DNA from 2 places in the Streptomyces sp. NPDC001480 genome. Region 2 is predicted to be linked to the other one. Evidence: predicted binding sites of a transcription regulator. Region 2 holds the regulator's gene; the other holds the start of a gene.

Region 1 (4,292 bases), on a different contig from region 2:
CCAGGGCGGCGGCGGAGAGCGCGGACAGCGGGCCGCCGAGATGCCAGTCGACGACGGCCCGCTCGCGTTCCACCACGGTGATCCGGCCCCAGCGCGGATCGGCCGCCGCGTGCGCGAGCGAGAAACCGACGCCCAGCCCGCCGATCAGCAGGTCCGGCTCCGGCCGGCCGTCCAGCGCGCCGTACGCGGCGTCCACGAGCAGCCGCTCCGAACGGCCGTCGGAGGTGTCCATCAGGAAGCAGCCGTTGGCGATGATCTGGAGCAAGTCGCCGTGCCTGCGCAGGACCACCTCGCCGTACGGGCCCTCGCGACGGTCCAGGACCACGGGAATGTCGTAGGTGGCTGCCATGGCGCCATCCTGCCCCAACGGGGCTTGGCGGGCAGGCGAATTACGGGTGACCCGCGGGGCGCCGGCCGAGGGCGGCCCGACCGTGCGGACGCAGGAGGAGGATGAGAGGTTCCTGTGAATCCGGTCTCGCGTGGTGTCGGTCATAGACAGCGACAGGTGGGGCGCGAAAGGTGGGGCGGAACGGAAGGAGCGCCCACCTTGGAACCGACCGCGAGTGCCGCGTCGCCGGCCTCGTTCCCGCCCCTCTCCGAGGACGGCCGTCCGTCCGTCGAACTGCTGGACGGCGTGCCGCGCCAGCGTGGCCCGGCGACGGTGAGCGGCCCCGCTGCGGTCGCGGTCGCGCGCCCGGCCCCCGCCCCGGTCCCCGCCTTCCGCCCCTGGCGCCTGCTCCCCACCCCCACCGGAACGCCGTTCACCGTCGGCTACGCGGCCGTGCTCGCCCTGACCTCGCTGTTCACCGAGTACGCCGACCCGTCCCTCGTCCACGCCCTCCACCAGGCCTCCAGCACGGACGTCGCGCATCTGCTGCGCTCGCCCGTACTGGTACTGCTGGCGAGCGCGCTGTGGATCGCCGGCGGGCTCCTTTCGCCGTACGCGCTCGCCTTCGTGCTCGTGCTGACCGCGCTGGAGCGGCGCATAGGGGGGCCGCGCGCGGCCGGGATCTTCCTGCTCGGGCACGTACTGGCGACCCTCGCCACCGAAGTGCCCGTCGGCCTCGCCGTCCTCGCCGGGCACCTGCCGCACAGCTCCCTGCACCGGCTGGACTACGGGATCAGCTTCGGCGTGGCGGCCGGCGTCGGCTCACTGGCCGGCCTGCTCACCCCGTGGCTGCGCTGGCCGCTGCTAGCCCTGGCCGGCTGGATCATCGTCCAGGACCTGATCGCCTTCACCGACCCGATGACCAACTGGGGCCACCTGATCTCCCTGGCCATAGGCGTCACCACCTGGCCCCTGGTCAGACACTGGCAGCGGACCCGCACCGCCTGACGGACGAGCGGCCCCATCGCCAGGGCACGCGCGCGTGGGCGTACTTCGGCCCAGCCCATGCACCGGCCCCCGAGCCGCCGTGAATCCACCGGAAGTTTCAGCGGGCTCCCTGTGAACTCCCTTGCGGTGGTGTAGCGATGACCTACTGCCCGGCTTCGGGGCCCCTGACGTCCCGGCGCCCCCGAATGTCCCCGCCCACGCCCGCCAACCTTCCTGGGCCGCACGGTCTCCCAGCCCGCCGGCCCAGGTGACCCCTAGGCCTGCCCCTCCGGCGACCACACGTACGGCGTGGTCGTCGTCACCGCGTGGAAGCCCAGGCGGCGCAGGATAGGGGCGCTGTCGGCGGAGGCGTCGACGTTGAGGTATCCGACGCCGCGCGCGGCGGCGAGGGCGGCGCGGGTGGCGACCATGGCGCGGTAGATGCCCTTGCCGCGCCACTCGGCGAGCGTGGACCCGCCCAGCAGGCCGGCGAACTCGGTACCGGGGCGGAAGAGCAGCCAGGCCGCGCAGACGATCTCGCCGCCGGCCTCGGCGACGTGCACGGAGATGTTGTCGGGGGCGACCGAGATCCGCCCGATCAGGTGCTCGGCGAGCCAGCTCATGTCCTGGCCCCAGACGGCCGTCTGGAGGGCGGCGATCCGGTGCATGTCCGCGTCGGCGGTGACCCGGCGCAGCGTGACGCCGTCGGGAAGCGCGGGCTGCCGGACGGTCAGTTCCGCCACGGGCGCCACCAGTACCGTCTCCTGCTCCTCGGGCACGAACCCCGCCGCGCGCAGCCGGTCGGTCAGGTCGGCGGGCGCGTCGTGGCCGCGGACCTTCCACTCCACCGCCTCCCCGCGCGCCGCGAAGAAGTCCCGCTGCCGGGCGATCAGCTCGTCCAGCTCCCGCCCGCGCAGGCCCAGGTCGCGCGGCGCGTTGAGGAAGCCGCGGAAATCGCCGACGACCCGCAGCAGCCCGCCTTCGTACTCGTGCGTGATCCCGGGCGGCGGGGCGGGCGGGACGGCGCGTATCTGAGCGTCGTAGGCGGCGAGCAGGGCCGCGGTGTCGGTCGTCACCGGGGGCACGGTACGGGGAATGCCGGGGCGGGCGGCAAGTGCTTTTCAGAGTGGCGTCCCGCCGTCTTCCGATGATCGCTCACAGCGAACACCCCTTGGGGAACAATCGAAGACTCACAAGCATTGAGTCGACATAGCTCAAGTTGACTGCCCAAGGGGAGATCATGACTGCTGAGTCCACGGCGTCCACACCACTCACCCTGCCCGTTCTGCCGCTCGACGACGAGGTCGTGCTGCCGGGGATGGTGGTCCCGCTGGACCTGAGCGACTCCGAGGTGCGCGCCGCGGTGGAGGCCGCACAGGCCGCCGCCCGGTCGGCGCCGGGGAAGCCCAAGGTGCTGCTGGTGCCACGCGTCGACGGGACGTACGCCAAGACCGGTGTGCTGGGCACGGTCGAGCAGGTCGGCCGGCTCGCCGACGGCGACCCGGGCGCCCTGATCCGCGGCCGCGGCCGGGTGAGGATCGGCGCCGGGACCACCGGGCCGGGCGCGGCCCTGTGGGTCGAGGGCACGAGGATCGACGAGAGCGTGCCGGACCCGCTGCCGGGTCAGGTCGCCGAACTCGTCAAGGAGTACAAGGCCCTCGCCAGCAGCTGGCTGAAGAAGCGGGGCGCATGGCAGGTCGTGGACCGCGTCCAGGCCATCGACGACGTATCCGCCCTCGCCGACAACTCCGGCTACTCGCCGTTCCTGACCACCGAACAGAAGGTCGAGCTGCTGGAGACCGCCGACCCGGTCGCCCGCCTCAAGCTCGCCACCCAGCAGCTGCGCGACCACCTCGCCGAGCAGGACGTGGCCGAGACCATCGCCAAGGACGTCCAGGAGGGCGTCGACAAGCAGCAGCGCGAGTTCCTGCTGCGCCGCCAGCTGGAGGCCGTCCGCAAGGAACTGCGCGAACTCAACGGCGACTCCAAGGACTCGGCCGAGGAGTCCGACGACTACCGCGCCCGCGTCGAGGCCGCCGACCTGCCCGAGAAGGTCCGCGAGGCGGCCCTCAAAGAAGTCGACAAGCTGGAGCGGGCCAGCGACCAGTCGCCCGAGGGCAGCTGGATCCGCACCTGGCTCGACACGATCCTCGAACTGCCGTGGAACGACCGGACCGAGGACGCGTACGACATCCAGGGCGCCAAGGCGGTCCTGGACGCCGAGCACGCGGGCCTGGAGGACGTCAAGGAGCGGATCACCGAATACCTGGCGGTGCGCAAGCGGCGCGCCGACCGCGGACTCGGCGTGATCGGCGGCCGGCGCGGCGGCGCCGTACTGGCCCTGGTCGGCCCGCCCGGCGTCGGCAAGACGTCGCTCGGTGAATCCGTGGCGCACGCCATGGGCCGCAAGTTCGTCCGCGTCGCCCTAGGCGGTGTCCGGGACGAGGCCGAGATCCGCGGCCACCGGCGTACGTACGTCGGCGCGCTGCCCGGCCGGATCGTCCGCGCGATCAAGGAGGCCGGCTCGATGAACCCGGTCGTCCTGCTCGACGAGATCGACAAGGTGGGCTCGGACTTCCGCGGCGACCCCGCGGCCGCCCTCCTCGAAGTCCTCGACCCGGCCCAGAACCACACCTTCCGGGACCACTACCTGGAGGTCGAGCTGGATCTGTCGGACGTGGTCTTCCTGGCCACCGCCAACGTCCTGGAGGCCATCCCCGAGGCCCTGCTCGACCGCATGGAGCTGGTCCGCCTGGACGGCTACACCGAGGACGAGAAGGTCGTCATCGCCCGCGACCACCTGCTCCCGCGCCAGCTGGACCGGGCCGGCCTGGACAAGGACGAGGTCACCCTCGACGAGAGCGCGCTGCGCAAGCTCGCCGGCGAGTACACGCGCGAGGCGGGCGTGCGCACCCTGGAGCGGTCGATCGCCCGGCTGCTGCGCAAGGTCGCGGCCCAGCACGAACTGGGCGAGCGG
Region 2 (4,292 bases):
GTCGACCGGGAATCGACCGGGAGATCGACCGGAAGGTGGCCTACTTCAGACCGATGGACGCGCAGGCCGCCTTGTACTTGGCCGTGCAGATGTCGTCCACCTTGTAGATGCCGTCCGCGATGACGGTGCTCTTGATGGTCTTGCGCGTCAGGGCGTTCACCGTGACCAGCTGGGCCGGGATGTCCTTGTTGGTGGGGCTGTCCACCTTGTCGCGGGTGAGGGCGTCGAACTGGATGTCGTGGCCCTGGATCCTGGCGACGGCCATCTGGGCTGCGGCCTCGGCCTCGTCCGGGTAGGGCTTGTAGACGCTCATGTACTGCTCGCCGGAGACGACCCGCTGCACCGCCGTCAGCTCCGCGTCCTGACCGGTGAGGGGGGGCACGGTGGTGACGCCCGCGTTCTTGAACGCATCGACGATGCCGCCCGCCATGGCGTCGTTCGCGGAGTAGACGGCGGCGATGTTGTTCTTGCCGATCGAGTTGATCGCCTTGGTCATCTCGGACTGGGCGAGCTTCGGGTCCCACTTGTCGGTGTCGTAGGTCGCGGCGATGGTCACCTTGCCGTTGAGCTCGGAGAGCGCGCCCTGCTTGAACTGCTTGGCGTTCGGGTCGGTCGGCGAGCCGTTGATCATGACGACCTTGTCGGAGGTGTCCGCGTTCGAGCCCAGCGCCTCCAGCAGCGTACGGGCCTGCACCTCGCCGACGAGCTCGTTGTCGAAGGAGACGTACGCGTCGATCGGGCCCTCGGACAGCCGGTCGTAGGCGATGACCGGGATGCCCGCGTCCTTGGCCTTCTTCACGGTGGGCGCGATGAGGTGCGAGTCGACGGCGTCGAGGATGATGACGTCGACCTTGTCGTCGATCATCTTCTCCATCTGGGTGGACTGGAGCTTCGCGTCGGAACCCGCGTTCTCGTACTCGGTCTTGCCCTGCTTCTCGGTGAGCTCGGCGACCTTGTTCTTGATGATGGGGTAGTCGAAGTCCGCGTACCGCGTGTTCGTCTTCTCCGGCATCAGCACGCCCACGGTGACGTCGTTGCCCTTCGTCGGGCTTGCGTCGCTCGAGTCCCCCGTCGCGTTCAGCACGCCGCAGCCGGCGAGCGAGAGGGTCATCGTGGTGGCGGCCACGGATATGGCGATACGACGCATTCGAGGGCTCACTTCAGGTGCGTTCGGGACGTGGTGGCTCCTATGCCACCCAGATGTCTGAAAAGCCAACGCGGAGGCCACCACCGGCGTCAAGCGGAATCACTTAACGAGTGCGCAACACCACGCTCCGCTGCTCCTGTGAAGGCTGAGCGGAATCGCCTCCAAACGCCCTTTACGGACCCTCCACTCAACGGGAGTTCATGTGCGGGCAAAGATCAGTGCAACCGACTCCACTCCTCCCGGGTCACGCTCGTCGACGACCCGGACGGCGACCGAGGCGTCGTACCGACCGAGCAGAGGATCGAACGAACTCGGCCAGCGTCCCGCTGACGGCCCGTCGGCGGCCCGTCCAAGGCCCGGAGGCAGACCGCCCACCACCCCGAGGCAAATTATCCGCGGCCCGGCGGCAGCCCGAGGCGGCGGTTCCCGCACGGGAAAGGGCCCGGAGGTCTTGCCTCCGGGCCCTCTGCCGCACATGGCGGGTCAGTCGCTCTGCTGCTGCCGCTTCGGCCGCCACACCACCAGGGCGCTGGTCTGCTGGACCTCCTGGTAGGGAACGAGGTCCCGCCGGTAGGAGGCGTGCACGGCGGCCTCGCGCTGGCGCATCGTGGCCGCGGCGCCGTCCAGGGCCGCCTGCAGTTCCGCGACGCGGGACTGGAGGGCGGCGACCTGGTTCTCCAGTTCGATGATGCGCTTGATGCCGGCCAGGTTGATGCCCTCGTCCTGCGACAGCTGCTGGACGGTGCGCAGCAGTTCGATGTCGCGAGCCGAGTAGCGGCGGCCCCGCCCGGGAGTGCGGTCGGGCGAGACCAGGCCCAGGCGGTCGTACTGGCGCAGCGTCTGCGGGTGCAGGCCGGAGAGCTGGGCCGCCACCGAGATGACGTAGACCGGGGTTTCCTCGGTCAGTTCATACGGGTTCCGTCGACGGCCGTCCATCCCACTCATGCTCCCTTCGCAGCCTCGAACAGCTCCGCCCGCGGGTCCTCGCCCGCGGTCGCCTCGCGATACGCCTCGAGCGCGTCACGAGCCTTCCCCGTCACGTCCTTGGGAACACTCACCTCGACGGTGACCAACAGGTCGCCGCGGGTGCCGTCCTTGCGGACCGCGCCCTTGCCCCGCGCCCGCATGGTGCGGCCGTTGGGCGTGCCCGGGGGCAGCTTCAGCGTGACGGCGGGGCCGCCGAGGGTCGGGACCCGGACCTCGCCGCCTAGGGCCGCCTCGGCGAACGTCACCGGGACGGTCACCGTGAGGTTGTCGCCCCTGCGGCCGAACACCGGGTGCTCGCCGACGTGCACGACCACGTACAGGTCGCCCGCCGGTCCGCCCCGCTCGCCGGGGGCGCCCTTGCCGCGCAGCCGGATGCGCTGCCCGTCGGTCACGCCGGCCGGGATGCGGACCTGCATGGTGCGGGACGACTTGGCCCGGCCGCTGCCCTTGCACTCCAGACAGGGGTGCTCGGCCATCAGGCCGCGGCCCTTGCAGTCGGGGCAGGGGTCGGTGAGGGAGAACCCTCCCCCGGAGCCCCGGGCCACCTGGCCGGTGCCGACACAGGTCGGGCACACGCGTGGCGTGCCGTTCTTGTCGCCGGTGCCCGAACAGGCCTTGCACGGTGACTGCGAGGACATCCTGAGCGGGACCGTGGCCCCCTCGATGGCCTCCGTGAAGCTCAGCGTGACCTCGGACTCGATGTCCTGGCCGCGCCGGGGCTGGGTGCGGGTGGTGCCCGCGCCGCCGCCCCGGTTGAACAGGCCCCCGAAGACGTCACCGATTCCGCCGCCGAAGCCGCCGCCCCCGCCCTGGGCGCCGCCGGCGCCGCCGCCTCCGAAGAGGTCGCCCAGGTCGAAGTTGAACGATCCGCCACCCGCGCCCGGCCCCGGGCGGAAACCGCCGTTGCCGAAGAGGGTGCGCGCCTCGTCGTACTCCTTGCGCTTCTTGGGGTCACCGAGGACGTCGTTCGCCTCGGAGATCTCCTTGAAGCGTTCCTCGGCCTTGGCGTTGCCCTTGTTGGCGTCCGGGTGGAACTCGCGGGCGAGCTTCCGGTACGCCTTCTTGATCTCGGCCTCGGTGGCGTCCTTGGGGACGCCGAGGACCTTGTAGTAGTCCTTCTCGATGAAGTCCTTGGTGCTCATCCCCGACGCCCCTCCTTCCCCTCAGTGTCTACGACGTCAGCCCTCCTCAGGGCCGTTGTCCTTGTCGTCACCGGCCGCCGGGGCCTCGTCGGCCCCCTCGGCCTTGACCGTCTGCGCGCCGGGCTGCGGTTCGGCCACGGCCACCCGCGCGGGGCGGATGGTGCGCTCGCCGATGCGATACCCGGGCTGCAGAATCGCCACGCACGTCGTCTCGGTGACGTCCGGCGCGTAGCTGTGCATCAGGGCCTCGTGGATCGTCGGGTCGAAGGGCTCGCCCTCCTTGCCGAACTGCTGGAGGCCCATCTTGGCGGCGACGGTCTCCAGCGACTCGGCAACCGACTTGAAGCCGCCGACGAGTTCGCCGTGTTCCCGTGCGCGGCCGATGTCGTCCAGCACGGGCAGGAGCTCGGTCAGGAGGTTCGCGACGGCGATCTCCTTGACCGTGATCCGGTCGCGCTCCACGCGGCGGCGGTAGTTCTGGTACTCGGCCTGGAGTCGCTGGAGGTCCGCGGTGCGCTCGCCGAGCGCGGTGCGCACCTGGTCCAGCTGGGCCACCAGGCCCGCTGTCTGGTTCGCGTCCCCGGCCGGGGCCGCCTGCTCCTCGGAGGAGGAGGCGGCCTTCGGCTCGGCGTCGTCAGGGGTGGCGCCGGAGGGGACGTCGGGCTTCTCCTCGAAGCCCGGGGTCTCCTCCGTCACGCGGCACCGTCCTTGCGCTCGTCGTCCACGATCTCCGCGTCGACGACGTCGTCGTCGGCCTTGGCCTCACCGGCACCGGCGGACTCAGCCCCGGCGGCCTGCGCGGCCTGGGCGTCGGCGTACATGGCCTGGCCGAGCTTCTGGGAGACGGCCGCGACCTTCTCCGTGGCGGTGCGGATCTCGGCGGTGTCCTCGCCCTTGAGGGCTTCCTTCAGCTCGCCGATCGCGCCCTCGACCTCGGTCTTGATCTCGCCCGGGACCTTGTCCTCGTTGTCCTTGAGGAACTTCTCGGTCTGGTAGACGAGCTGCTCGCCCTGGTT

What was found. The regulator HspR, encoded in region 2, represses chaperone genes until heat shock. The targets are predictions, from matches to a motif close to TTGAGNNNNNNNNNCTCAA.
Region 1: a site for HspR is predicted at 2,515-2,533, ahead of lon (endopeptidase La). Genes of this name have one in related genera too.

Annotation. Positions count from the first base shown of each region.
Region 1 covers NZ_JBIAVX010000011.1:214,473-218,764, forward strand. Annotated here, with positions in the region: gene ACFY01_RS27610 (spermidine synthase) at 1-349, opposite strand, end outside; gene ACFY01_RS27615 (rhomboid-like protein) at 548-1,336, shown strand; gene ACFY01_RS27620 (GNAT family N-acetyltransferase) at 1,591-2,391, opposite strand; gene lon (endopeptidase La) at 2,556-4,292, shown strand, end outside.
Region 2 covers NZ_JBIAVX010000008.1:240,912-245,203, forward strand. Annotated here, with positions in the region: gene ACFY01_RS21475 (substrate-binding domain-containing protein) at 41-1,147, opposite strand; gene ACFY01_RS21480 (heat shock protein transcriptional repressor HspR) at 1,631-2,083, opposite strand; gene dnaJ (molecular chaperone DnaJ) at 2,089-3,276, opposite strand; gene grpE (nucleotide exchange factor GrpE) at 3,313-3,972, opposite strand; gene dnaK (molecular chaperone DnaK) at 3,969-4,292, opposite strand, start outside.